Linked DNA regions of Krasilnikovia cinnamomea. The protein of the gene in region 2 interacts with the protein of the main gene of each other region in a pairwise test. Links are inferred from orthologs where the notes say so. Each region holds a gene or a part of one and is shown on either strand. Other genes may lie near its edges.

Region 1 (5,756 bases), 590 kb from region 2 along the record:
TGGACACGTGCGCCGGCAACACCTCGATCGTGGGCAGCGCCTCGTCGCAGACCCAGCTCAGCAGCTCGTCGAAGCCGCTGCCCAGGGCCCGTACCTCCCACATCCGCGCGATCATGAACAGAGCATAATCACCCGGAGACCGTGACGGTGGTCAATGGCATGGCCGAGTCCGCGGGCAGGTCCAGGCCGCTGGGCGCGACGCCGGCGGCGACCAGGTGCGAACCGAGCGCGGCCACCATGGCGCCGTTGTCCGTACACAGCTGGGGCCGGGGCACCCGGACCTCGATGCCCAGCTTCGCCGCGCGTTCCTCGGCGAGCACGCGCAGGCGGGAGTTGGCCGCCACGCCACCTCCAATGACCAGGGTCCGCACCCCGTGCGTACGGCACGCGTCGAGCGCCTTGGCGGTGAGCACGTCGCACACCGCGTGCTGGAAGCTCGCGGCCACATCCGCCACCGGTACGGGCTCCCCGGCCCGCTCGCGCGCCTCCACCCAGCGCGCCACGGCCGTCTTGAGTCCCGAGAACGAGAAGTCGAAGCGGTGCTCGGCCAGATCCTTCGGCGCGGTCAGGCCGCGCGGGAACGGGATCGCCGCCGGGTCACCGTCGCGGGCCGTACGGTCGATCACCGGACCGCCGGGGAAGCCCATCCCCAGCAGCCGCGCCACCTTGTCGAAGGCCTCCCCCGCCGCGTCGTCGATCGTGGCGCCCAGCGGGGTGACCCCGGCGGTGATGTCGTCGACCAGCAGCAGCGACGAGTGCCCGCCGGAGACGAGCAGACCCACGGCGGGTTCGGGCAGCGGGCCGTGCTCGAGGGTGTCCACGGCGACGTGGGCGGCGAGGTGGTTGACGCCGTACACCGGCTTGTCGGCGGCCAGCGCGTACCCCTTGGCGGCGGCGACACCGACGAGGAGCGCGCCCGCCAGGCCCGGCCCGGCCGTCACCGCGATCGCGTCGATGTCGGCCAGGGTGACCCCCGCGTCGTCGAGCGCGCGCCGCATCGTCGGCACGATCGCCTCGAGGTGGGCGCGGCTGGCCACCTCCGGGACCACCCCGCCGAAGCGGGCGTGCTCGTCCACGCTCGACGCGAGGGCGTCGGCCAGCAGGGTGTGCCCGCGCACGATGCCGACACCGGTCTCGTCGCAGGAGGTCTCGATCCCGAGGACCAAGGGTTCGTCAGGCATCGCGCATCATCACCAGGGCATCGGTGTTGCTGGGTTGGTAGTAGCCGCGGCGGACGCCGACCGGCTCGAAGTCGTAGCCGGCGTACAGCCGCTGGGCGGGGGCGTTGTCCACGGCGACCTCCAGCAGCACCTTGTGGACGCCGCGCCGGCCCGCCTCGGCCAGCAGCGCCTCCAGCAGTGCGCGGCCGATCCCGCGGCGTTGCGCGTCGCGGCGGACCGCGATGTTCTGCACCCAGGACTCGTCGGGGCCGACGACGGCCAGTCCCGCGTACCCGAGCACCGTCTCGTCCTCCGTCGCGACCAGGTAGTAGTGGCGCTGGGCCAGCTCGTTCCAGAACATGGCGGCGGACCACTTCTCCGCGCCGAACAGGTCTGTCTCGATCGGCAGCACCTGCTCGACGTGCCACCAGCGGAAGCGTTCGAGCTGGATCACCGCAGCACGGGTTTGCGCGCCGAGGACGCGACCGCGTCGGGGCGGCGCAGGTACAGCGGGGTCAGCGGTTCCTGCGGCGCACGGGCGCGGACCCGGTCGGCGGCGAGGGCGATCAGCGCCTCGCCGGGCGGGTACAGCAGGCGGTCGTCGATCGGCAGGCCGAACACCTCGCTGTACTGCAAGGCGCCCTCGCCGACCGCGCGGTCGGCGTCCACGACGACGTCGGCCGGGCGGGACACGTCCGGCCCGCGGGTGCGCACACCATCGGTGTACGTGGCGGTGTACACCTCACGGCGCCGCGCGTCCGTGGCGACCAGCACCCGACCCGGCCCGGCGGCGCGGCCGAGCGCGTCCAGCGAGCACACCCCGTACGCCGGGATGGCCAGAGCCTGCGCCATGCCCGCCGCCGTGACGAGGCCGACCCGCAGCCCGGTGAACGGGCCCGGCCCCAACCCGGCGACGATCGCCCCCAGTTGGCGCGGGGTCGCGCCGGCGTCGGCCAGCAGCGTCGCGATCTGCGGGGCCAGCAGTTCGCCGTGTGCCCGCGGATCGACGGTACGGCGCTCCGCCACGCCCCGCATCCCGTCGTCGGTCACCTCCGCCAGGGCGGCGATCACCGCGGGGGTGGAGGTGTCCAAGGCGAGAACCAGCACGTCAACACCCTAACCGGCTGGTTCCGGGGCAATGACGCGCGGATCCCAGTCGACGACCGGACGGCCCGCCTCGGCCAGTGCCTGGTTGGCCGCGCTGAACGGCCGCGCGCCCCGGAAGCCCCGCGGGTTGAGCGGGCTGGGGTGACCGGCCTCCAGCACGACGTGCGCCGGGTTCGTGACCAGTGCGGCCTTCTTGCGGGCGTACCCACCCCAGAGCAGGAAGACCACCCGCTCGGGGCGGGCGTTCAGGGCGCGGATGGTCGCGTCCGTGAACGCCTCCCAGCCCTTGCCCGCGTGCGAGGCCGCCGCGCCGCCCCGGACGGTCAGCACCGCGTTGAGCAGCAGCACTCCCTGGCTCGCCCACCCGGTCAGGTCACCGGTGGTGGCCGGCGCGATGCCCAGATCGTCGGCCAGTTCGGCGAAGACGTTGCGCAGCGAGGGCGGGATGCGGACCCCGGCGCGGACGCTGAAGCTGAGCCCGTGCGCCTGCCCCGGCCCGTGGTACGGGTCCTGGCCGAGGATGAGCACCCGGGTCTGCTCGGGCGGGCACAGCCGGTACGCCGCGAACAGGTCCTCGATCGGCGGGTAGACGGTGTGGTCGCGGTACTGCTCGGCGACGAACGCCCCCAGGGCCGCCGTGGCGTCGGCGTCGAGCAGCGGCTCGAGTTCCGCGCGCCAGCCATCGGGCAGCATCCCGGTGAGATTCACGAATCCAGCCTTTCCGTCGCGGCCGCCCGGTCGGCGACCGCCGGCTCTCCTGTGGTGGCGGCCCGATCCCCGGCCGCCGATTCTTCTCCTGCCGCCGCCGAGGCGGCCGTTTCTTCTCTTGCCGCCGCCGAGGCGGCCGTCGGGTCTGCGACGGCCAGCCTTTGCGCCCATGCGGCGCCATGGGCGACGAGGTCCAGGACCCGGGTGTCGTCGTCCAGGCGGGCGATCCGGACCTGGAGATACTCGTCGTTGAGCTGCTCGGCCAGGCCCTCACCCCACTCGACCACCGTGACCGAGTCCCCGGCCGACGCGTCCAGGTCGAGGTCGTCGATCTCGCCCCGAGGATCGGCGGCGTCCCCCAGCCGGTACGCGTCGGCGTGCACCAGCGCGACCCGGCCACCGCGCGCCGGGTCCGGCCGGTGCACCCGGGCGATGACGAAGGTCGGTGAGGTGATGTCGCCGCGGACCCCCAGGCCGGCGCCGATGCCCTGGGTGAGTGCCGTCTTGCCGGCGCCGAGCGGCCCGGTGAGCAGCACGAGATCGCCGCGGCGCAGCAGGGTGGCCAGCCACCGGCCGAACTGCCGGGTGTCGTCCACGGTGGCTAGCCGGATCCCCGTGGTGATCACGGGATCTCCGCCAGGAACGCGTCCAGGGCCGCGTTGACCTCGTCGGAGCGCTCCAGCATGACGACGTGCCCGCTGTTGTCGATCTTGACGAGCTTGGCCTCTGGCAGGTACTTGAGGATCTCCTCCGAATGAGCCACGGGGGTGAGATAGTCCTTCGTGCCCACGATCACCAGCACCGGCACCCCGCGCAGCGGCGTCAGCGCGGGGAAACGGTTGTGCGTGTAGAGGGTGCGCAGGTATTTGGTCAGTGTCTCGATCGAGGTCTTGGAGTTCATCTCCTCCACGAACGTAACCAGCGACGCGCTCGGGCGCGGATCACCGAAGCCGTACCGGCGGGTCAGCAGCCAGGCGAGATCCGAGGCGGCGAGCCGGGCGCGGTCGATCGCGCCGCCGCCGATCCGGGCGGCGCCACCCCACACGGGGAAGAACGGGGCGCTGGCGCGGGCCAGCAACGTCGGCAGGCCGATCTTCGTCTTGTCGATCAGGCTGGCGGAGGTGGAGATCAGCGCCACGCCCGTGACCCGGTCGCCGAACCACTGTGGATAGTGTTCGGCGAACGCCATGATCGTCATGCCGCCCATGGAGTGCCCGACCAGGACGATCGGCCCCTCCGGCACCGCCGCGTCCAAGACCGCGGCCAGCGAGCGGCCCAGCGCGGCGATGTCGTAGTCCCCCGAGTCGAGCAGGCCGGAGCGGCCATGGCCGGGCTGGTCGTAGAAGACCATCCGGTGGTCACCCTGCTCGGCGATCGCCTTGCGCTGGAAGTAGAACGTGCCCATGTCCAGCGCGTACCCGTGCACGAAGACGATCGTCGGCCGATCGCCCGGCGCGCGCGGCTCGACGATCTCCACGTGCAGCTCGGCGCCGTCTGCGGCGGTCACGGTCAGCTCCGCGTCGAACGGCTGGTCGCCGAACGGCTCGTTCGCGTACGGGTCGCCGGGCGCGGTGACCGACCTGCGGACGATCGCCCGTTCGGTGGCGACCGCGGCGGCCAACCCGGCGGCGGCCACACCGATGACGGCACCGACGATGCCGACCTTCTTCGCCCGGCTCCGCGACGTGGTGGATCGGCGGGGTTGTGCGTTGCTCACTGGGCCTCCCCGTCACCGGGCGCCGGCGTCACGTCCGCCGCCGGGACCCCGGCGCTGCCGTCGTACACCCGGGGCACCCGGGAGCTGCCGAACCGGGTCACGATCTCGTAGTTGATCGTGCCGACGGCGGCCGCCCAGTCGTCGGCGGTCGGCGCGCCGTCGTCACCCGGCCCGAACAACGTGGCGACATCCCCCGGTGCGACCGGGTCGTCGCCGCAGTCGACCACGATCTGATCCATGCTCACCCGGCCGGCAACGGTCCGGTTGCGGCCACCGAGCCGGACCGGGCCCACATTCGAGGCGTGCCGGGGCACCCCGTCGCCGTAGCCGAGCGGCACCAGCGCCAGCGTGGACTCGCGCGGCGTCATGTAGGTCAGCCCATACCCGACACCCTGCCCGGCCGGGACCCGTTTGGTGAGCGAGACGCGGGCCCGGGCGCTCATCGCGGGACGCAGCCGGGAGGCGTGCTCGGTGGCCAGCGGGGACAGCCCGTAGATCGTGATACCGGCCCGGACCAGGTCGTAGTGGGTGTCGGGGCGGGTCAGCAGCGCGGCCGAGTTGGCGATGTGTCGGTAGCGCGGCGTGATGGCGTACCGCTCGGCCAGCGCCAGGCCCTCCGCGAACGAGGCGAGCTGCCGGTCGATGGACTCATGGCCGGGCACGTCGGCGCACGCGAAATGGCTCCACACGCCGACGACCTCCACCTCCCCGTCGGCCTGCGCCTTGCCCGCCGCCTCCAGCAGGTGCGGCCACTCGGCCAGCGGCGCGCCGCCCCGGGACAGGCCGGTGTCCAGCTTGAGATGCACCCGGGCGCTACGCCCGGCGCGGCGCGCGGCCGCGACCACCTCCGCCAGCTGTTCGGTGCCGGCCGCGTTGAGGTCGACGTCGGCGGCGACGCCCCGCTCCAGCGGCAGCCCGGGGGCCACCAGCCAGGCCAGGACCGGCACCCGGATCCCGCCCCGGCGCAGCTCCAGCGCCTCGTCGAGGGTGCACACCCCGAGCCAGGTCGCGCCGCCCGCCACCGCCGCGCGGGCCGCCGGCAGCATGCCGTGCCCGTACCCGTC
Region 2 (7,611 bases):
GCCCGTTCTTCCGGAGGCTCCCCGGTGATGGCCGGTTCGTCGCCTGGCTGCCCAGGATACCGGCCGGTGCGGCATCACCTCACCCGGATTACCCGGCCCGGGCCCCGACGCGGCCGGATGATCCGGCCGGTCTCAGCCCGGCCGGACCGTCGGAGGCGGCGTCAGTAGCCGAACGAGGAGACCAGTTCGTCCAGTTCGCGAGCGGTGTCGCCGAGGTCGCGGGCGGATTCCCGGGTGGCGTCGGCGTCGCGGGTGGTGGCCGACGCGATGTCCGCCACCCCGCCCACACCGGCAGCGATCTGCTGCGAACCGGCGGAGACCTCGGAGACGTTGCGGTTGATCTCGGCCGTCGTGGCGGACTGCTCCTCCACGGCTGCCGCGATGGTGCTCTGCAGCTCGGAGATCTGCCTGACCACCCCGGAGATCTGGCCGATGGACGCGGCCGCCCGCTCGGTGGTCTGCTGGATCGCGTCGATCTTGGCGATGATGTCCTCCGAGGCGCGGGCCGTCTCCTGCGACAGGTCCTTGACCTCGCTGGCCACCACCGCGAAGCCCTTGCCCGCGTCGCCCGCCCGGGCCGCCTCGATGGTCGCGTTCAGCGCCAGCAGGTTGGTCTGCTCCGCGATCGCGGTGATCGTCTTGACGATCTGGCCGATCTCGCCGCTGGCCTCGATCAGCTCGCGCACCGCGGCGGAGGTCTCCTGCGCGGTGGTCACCGCGTCGCCCGCTACCGAGGCCGCTGCCTCGGTGCTGCGGGCGATCTCGTTGATGGAGGCGTTCATCTCCTCGGCCGCGGAGGCCATGCCCGCCACGTTGTCGGAGACCTCCCCGGCCGCGCCCGCCACCACGTTGGCCTGCAGGCTGGTGTCCGCGGCCTGCTCCTGCATCCGGTCGGACACCTGGGCCAGCGCCTGCGAGGACGACGCCACCGCCGACGCGCGCGCGCCGACGCTGGCCAGCGTCTCCCGCATGGCCGCGGTGGCCTCGTTGAACGCCCCGGCCATCACGGTGAGCTCGTCGTGGCCCTCGACCGGCAGCTTGCCGGTCAGGTCGCGGCGGGCGAGGGTGCGCAGCGCATCGGCCACGGCGGCGACCGGCTTGACCACACTGCTGGTGATCGCCAGACCCATCAGGATCGTCAGCACGACCGCCAGGCCGGCACCGACGAACAGCAGCATCCGCAGCCGCTGCGCGGCGATGCGGGCCTGCTGCTGCGCCAGGTCGCTGCGCGCGTGCACGGAGTTGATCAGCCGGGCGGTGTTGTCCATGATCGAGTAGTACGAGTCGTACCCGTTGCCCAGCATCACCATGTTCGCCAGCTTCAGCGACTCCGGCGAGTCCTGCTTGAACAGGGCGACGACCTGGGCGTCGTACTTCATGAAGGTGGCGAAGCTAGCCTTGATCTCCGTGAAGATCTTCTGCTCGGCGGGGGTGAGTTCGCCGACGGGAACCGCCTTCATGTCGGCGTCGAGGTCCTTCAGGACGTCCAGGAAAATCTTGCGGTTGGACGACTCCGGGTCGGTAGCCGCCCTGCCGCCGACGAAGGGAGCATCCCAGGCGTAGGCGAGCTGACGTGCGCTCACGTCTGCGCCACGGAACTTGAGCTGCATGACGTCGCGGGTCAGCACCCGCAACCGGGCCACCTCGTCGGTGACCGCCGCCTGGCGACCCGACTCCACCACCCCGACGAAGGTCATCGCCGAGATCAGCAGGCAGAACGCCCCGAACGCGAGCAGCAGCCGCGAGCGAAGCCGCACGCGCCGCAGAATCCGCACCATCGGTTCGTCCTTCCATCAAGGTGTCGAGCGTCACCCGGTGGATTCGGCGACCGCTCAGGCGAGTTGAGCGGGTCTTCCGTCAGTCTTTTCTCAAGAGACGGTTCTCAGCTGCGTTTCTTCGGCCGGACGCCCAATTACGCTACGTTTCTTCGGCGGCACGCTAGGTAACCACAACGCTCTCGCGGGCCACTGCGGAATCCATTTCCCCAACGGCCGCACCCGTTGCGGTCCGTAGCGGCCCGACGCGACGCCGCACGACCGCCTCGCCCTCCTCCTCGGGCGCGGGCGCGCGGCCGTGCTCCGCGCCGTGACCATCCCCGGCACCACAACCAGCGTCGCGACCGCGCTGGGGCTGGCACCCAGCACCGTCTCGGAGCACCTGACCGCCCTGCAGGCGGCCGGGGTCGTGCACCGCCGCCGGGCCGGCCGCCGGGTCCTGTACGGGCTGGAACCCACCGGCCTGGCCCTGCTCGGGCTCCTGGATTCGGGGATCACCGAATTCGTTTCCTGACGCGGGGATCTTGCCCTACGGTCTGCGCCCGTGGGTGATTACGCGATCGAGGCAGACGACCTACGCCGGACCTACCGCAGCCGGGCCGGCTGGCTACGTCCCCGCCGCACCGAGACCGAGGCGGTGCGCGGCGTCAGCTTCGCCGTCGGCCGCGGTGAGCTGTTCGGCCTGCTCGGCCCGAACGGCGCCGGCAAGACGACCACCATCAAGATGCTCAACACCCTGCTCATCCCGACCGGGGGCACGGCCCGGGTCTGCGGCTTCGACGTCGTCGACGACACCCGCGAGGTGCGCCGCCGCATCGGGTACGTGTTCGGCGGCGACCGCGGCCTCTACGACCGCCTCTCCGCCCTGGACAACCTGCGGTACTTCGCCGAACTGTACGGAGTCGCCCCGCGCGAGCAGAAACGCCGCATCGCCGAGCTGCTGGAGCTGGTCAAGCTGACCGGCCGGGAGCGGGAACGGGTCGAGGGCTACTCGCGCGGCATGCGCCAGCGGCTGCACATCGCCCGCGGGCTGCTGCACTCGCCCGAGGTGCTGTTCCTGGACGAGCCCTCGATCGGCGTCGACCCGGTCGCGGCGCGCGAGCTGCGGCGTACCGTCGCCGACCTGGCCGCCGCGGGCACCACCGTGGTGCTCACCACGCACTACATGGCCGAGGCAGACGAGCTGTGCGACCGCATCGCCGTCATCGCCGACGGCCGGATCCAGGCCCTGGGCACCCCGGCCGAACTGCGCCACCACGCGGACGGACGCCGGGTCGTCGAGGTGGAGGCGTACGGGGTGCCGGACGCCGCAATGACCGCGGTGAGCAAGCTGCCGGGCGTACGGGAGACCGCGGTCGAAGCCCGCGGTGCCCTGCAGCTGCTCACCGTCCAATCCGACGCCGCGGTGGACGTCCAGGCCGACGTGCTGCGCGAGCTGGCCGGCATCCGGATCGGCCGGGTCACCAGCCGCGAACCGACCCTGGAGGACGCCTACGTGGCCATCGTGAACGGGACCGGCGCGTGAGAACCGTACGGATGATCGCGGTCGGGGTGCTGCTGCACGCCAAGCAGATGAGCCGCTCGCAGTTCGAGATCGCCACCAACCTGATCGTGCCGGTCGTGCAGGCCACGCTGGCGGTGTACCTGTTCCGCGCCGGGTCCGGCGAGCACCGCCTGCTCGAGGCGTCGGTGGGCGCCGGGCTGATGGGCATCTGGTCGTCGGTGCTGTTCGGCTCCGGCGGCGCGATCCAGAGCCAGCGCTGGCAGGGCACCCTGGAAATGATCATGCTGGCCCCACGGCGGCCGGTGCTGGTCATCCTTCCCATCACCATCGCCACCGCCCTCACCGGCACCTACGCCATGCTGGCCACGCTCGCGTGGGGCCGGGTGCTCTACGGCATCCGGCTCGACTTCGCCCACCCGGCCGCGTTCACGGTCGCCGCGGTGGTCTGCGTCTTCGCCCTCGGCATGTTCGGCCTGCTGATGGCGGCCACCTTCGTGCTGATGCGCAACGCGAACGCACTGTCCAACACGCTCGAATATCCGGTCTGGCTGGTCTCCGGAATGCTCGTACCGATCACCATGCTGCCCTCCTGGACCGCCCCGCTGGCCGCGGTCCTGCCCACCACCTGGGGCGCCCGCGCGCTGCGCGAGGCGACCAGCGGCGGCCCGGTCTGGCCGTCGGTCGGCATCTGCCTCGCGATCAGCACCGCCTGCGCCGTGCTCGGCGCGTTCGCACTGGTCCGGGTCGAACGGCGCGCGCGCGCCGCCGCCACCCTGGCGCTCGCATGAGGACCGCGCGTCTGGTCGCCGTGGGCGGCGTCATCGCCTACCGGGCGCTGTTCAACTGGACGACGCCCGGCATGTTCATCGGCACGCTGCTGGTCGGCCCGCTGTTCCAACTGCTGTTCTTCGCCTACCTGGGGCGGCAGCTGCAGGTGGCCGACGACCGGTTCTACATCGTCGGCAACGCGGTCCTGGCCGCGTCACTGGCCTGCGTCTTCGGCGGCACGATGGCGGTGGCCAACGAGCGGCGCTTCGGCACCCTCGGCCACGTGCTGCTGTCCCCGCGCAGCCGCACGGCCCTGTTCCTGGGCCGCGCCCTGCCGTACGCGGGCAACGGCCTGCTGATCGCCGCGTTCACCCTCGCCGGCGGTGCGCTGCTGCTCGGGCTGCGGATCCCGCCCGGCGCCCTGCCCGGCCTGGCGCTGGCCCTGGCCGTCGGCTCGTTGTCCTGCGGCTCCTTCGGGCTCACCCTGGGCGCCCTGGGGCTGCGGTTCCGCGACGTCTGGGTGGTGTCCAACGTCAGCGTGGCGCTGTTGCTGCTGCTGACCGGCGTCAACGTACCCGCGGAGCGGCTGCCGGGCTGGATGGCCACGATCGGCGAGGGGCTGCCGATCACCCACGCGGCGCAGGCCGCGCGGCTGCTGGCGGCGGGCCAGGGCTTCGGGGCGGCGGCCCCGGCGCTGGGCTGGGAATGCGTCATCGGTGTCGGCTACGCGGTCGCCGCGGCGGTGCTGCTCAAGGTCTTCGAGGCGGAGTCGCGGGCCCACGCGACCCTCGATACGCTGTGAGCCGTGTCACCGCCTTGCTGTGTCGCCGGCTCACGAGGAGGGCACCATGCCGCGCCTGGCCGTGAACGAGGTCGCCCCGGAGGCCTACAAGGCCGTCCTGGGCATGGAGGTCTACGCCCGCAAACACAACGACCCGGTCCTGTACGAACTGGTCAAACTGCGCGCCTCGATGGTGAACGGCTGCGCGTTCTGCGTCGACATGCACAGCCGGGACGCCCTGGCCGCGGGCGAGGACAGCCGCCGCCTGTTCGGCGTCGCGGCCTGGCACGACAGCCCGTTCTACACCGAGCGGGAACGCGCCGCGCTAGCCCTGACCGACGCGGTCACCCGGCTCGGCGACCAGGGCGTGCCCGACAACGTGTGGGACGCGGCCGCCAAGCAGTTCACGCCCGAGGAGCTGGCCAACCTGCTGATGGCGATCGCCACGATCAACGTGTGGAACCGGCTGGCCATCTCGACCCGTACGGAACCGCCGCAGGCGACCTAAAGGTGCGGGAACCACAGCGCCAGCTCACGCTTGGCGCTGTCGGGCGAGTCGGACGCGTGCACCAGATTCTCCCGGTTCGACAGCGACAGGTCGCCGCGCAGCGTCCCCGCGGCGGCCTTGCGCCCGTCCGTGGCGCCGATCATCGCGCGCACGACGTCGATCGCCTCGTCGCCGCTGATGACGACGGCGACCAGCGGCCCGCCGGTCATGAAGTCCTTCAGCGGGGGATAGAACGCCTTGTCCACGTGCTCGGCGTAGTGCTGATCGGCAAGTTCCGCGTCCATGGTGCGCAGCACCATCTCCTCGATCACGAGCCCCTTGCGCTCGAAGCGGCCGAGGATCTCGCCGACGAGGCCGCGCCGCACGGCGTCCGGCTTGATGAGCACGAGCGAGCGCTCGGCAGCGCTGGTGGACACGGATTCCTCCTGGTCGGGGCGAGACGGCATGCCGGGGTCAGCCTATCGGTACCGGTGGCGCCGCGAGCGGCCACCGCCCACAAAGCCGACTTTCCCGATAGCGTCGCGGCGGCCTAGCCTTGCGGTACTACTCGGGAGGTCCACAGTGGCGAACCAGAACGGCCGCCCCATCGCCCCGGCCCGCAAGCTGCTGGCCGCGGTGCTCGGCACCATCGCCGTCTTCGTCCTGCTGTTCGGGCTCGGCCTGTCGAGCTGGTCGATCGTCGCCCTCGGCGTGTCCCTGCTGGCCCTCGCGATCGCCCTGGCCATGGTCAACGTCGTGCGCCGCGGCGCCCGCGCGTGGGTGAGCGGCACCGCCCAGGTCAAGGCCGTCTCGGAACCACCCTCCTCATCCGTGTACGGCCGCGCCGAGTTGCAGGTCGTCGTCATCGCCCCGGGCCTGCCGATCTCCGAGGTGGTCATCCGGGACCCCCGCGTCCCGGTCGACAAGTGGCCCGTCCCGGGTGACACCCTGCCCGTGACGGTGGACGTCGACGACATGCGCCGGGTACGGATCACCTGGGAGGACGCGCCGTCGCGAGCCGACGCCACGGTGCTGAATGCCCCCGCGCCCAGCCATGACCCGCTGGATGAGCCGTCCGACGACGATCTGCTCGGGGAGCCGGAGCCCCCACCGTGGGCCACCCGCGAACGCACCTGGCTCCTCAGCCCCGACGAGCCGCCCCCGCCACCCGCCCCCCGCTCCGGCCAGCAGGCGCAGGAACCGGCGGGCACCGTGATCGTGCGCGACGCGCCCGGCGGCCCGATGATCCTCGAAGGTCAACTGGTCGACCCCGACGACGACCACGGCCGCGATGACCAACTGCACGAGGAGACCGCACCGGAGGCGACCGCCGGTCCGAGTGGCCCCGCCGGGCCACGGCCCAACGGCTCCCGCCCGAGTCCCCGCCCACGCGTGGCGACCGCGACGCTGGATCCCGGCACGGGTACACCCACCGCGCCGGTATCGTCGCCCACGAGCATTACCGGTGCACCGTCGCCGACGACCCCTACCGGTGAACCGACGACTGACACCCCGGAACCGTCGCCGACGACTGACGCCGCGGAACCATCCCCGGCGACCGGCACCCCTGCACCGGAACCGCCACCGATGTCGGCCACCCCCGGGGCCGCGGCGTCGCCGACGAGCGCCGCACCCGCGCCGGAGCAGCGCGTCTCCCCCGAGCAGCTGACCGACCCCGCGCCGCCGGAGGACCGGCGTTCCCCGGCCGGTCCCGGCACTGCCGACGAGGCCGAACCCGACCTCGCCCACGACTGCGAGATCGACATCCCGCTCGACGGCGCCGCGCCAGCCCCGCCCGCGCCTGCACCGCCAGCCCCGGCCGACGAACCCGCCGGGCCGGCCGCTCCGGTGGTACCGCAGCCCCGGTCGGCCGACCAGCCCCGGCCCCCGATGGCCGACCCACCGCAGCCCCCCACCGGCCGCCCCTGGACGGACCTCGACGGCGGGTACGAACCCGATGAGCGAGCCGACGAGCTGATCACCGCGTACCCCAGTGCCCGCCCCGGCACGGCCGCCGCGATCCACGGCGTCGGGATCACCGTCCTCGTCACGGACCTCGCACGCTCGATCGCGTTCTACCGCGACGTCCTCGGCTTCTTCCAGATCGACAGCGGCGACGGCAGCGCGGTGCTCGCCTCCGGTGACACCCGCCTCGTCCTGCGCTCGGTGCACGACCTGTCCGCCACCGCAGGCCGCCTCATCCATCTCAACCTGGAGGTCGGCGACGTCGAGGCCGTGTACGCGGAGCTGAAGCGCAAGGGCATCACGTTCGTGCACGCGCCCCGCCCGGTGAACC

What was found. The genes of interacting proteins can lie anywhere in the genome.
Region 1: the proteins of ndk (region 2) and ung interact in binary tests that used the Escherichia coli proteins (3 or more experiments, as listed by UniProt). The link is inferred for Krasilnikovia cinnamomea from one-to-one orthologs.

The regions. Positions count from the first base shown.
Region 1 is NZ_SHKY01000001.1:4,190,805-4,196,560, reverse strand. What follows is about bases 1,119-3,982. They hold ung (uracil-DNA glycosylase), read right to left. Parts: upstream 2,961-3,982; coding sequence 2,277-2,960; downstream 1,119-2,276. Other genes in these bases: EV385_RS19040 (alpha/beta fold hydrolase), read right to left, coding at 3,598-3,982; tsaB (tRNA (adenosine(37)-N6)-threonylcarbamoyltransferase complex dimerization subunit type 1 TsaB), read right to left, coding at 1,611-2,267; rimI (ribosomal protein S18-alanine N-acetyltransferase), read right to left, coding at 1,174-1,611; tsaD (tRNA (adenosine(37)-N6)-threonylcarbamoyltransferase complex transferase subunit TsaD), read right to left, coding at 1,119-1,181. Outside these bases: EV385_RS19070 (hypothetical protein), read right to left, coding at 1-115; more of tsaD, read right to left, coding at 129-1,118; more of EV385_RS19040, read right to left, coding at 3,983-4,632; alr (alanine racemase), read right to left, coding at 4,689-5,756. UniProt on the Escherichia coli protein: Excises uracil residues from the DNA which can arise as a result of misincorporation of dUMP residues by DNA polymerase or due to deamination of cytosine.
Region 2 is NZ_SHKY01000001.1:4,780,900-4,788,510, reverse strand. The notes cover bases 4,058-6,841. They hold ndk (nucleoside-diphosphate kinase), read right to left. Parts: upstream 5,783-6,841; coding sequence 5,333-5,782; downstream 4,058-5,332. Other genes in these bases: EV385_RS21895 (VOC family protein), read left to right, coding at 5,898-6,841; EV385_RS21905 (carboxymuconolactone decarboxylase family protein), read left to right, coding at 4,896-5,336; EV385_RS21910 (ABC transporter permease), read left to right, coding at 4,064-4,849; EV385_RS21915 (ABC transporter permease), read left to right, coding at 4,058-4,067. In the rest of the region: EV385_RS21930 (methyl-accepting chemotaxis protein), read right to left, coding at 162-1,778; EV385_RS21920 (ABC transporter ATP-binding protein), read left to right, coding at 2,320-3,300; more of EV385_RS21915, read left to right, coding at 3,297-4,057; more of EV385_RS21895, read left to right, coding at 6,842-7,611. UniProt on the Escherichia coli protein: Major role in the synthesis of nucleoside triphosphates other than ATP. The ATP gamma phosphate is transferred to the NDP beta phosphate via a ping-pong mechanism, using a phosphorylated active-site intermediate.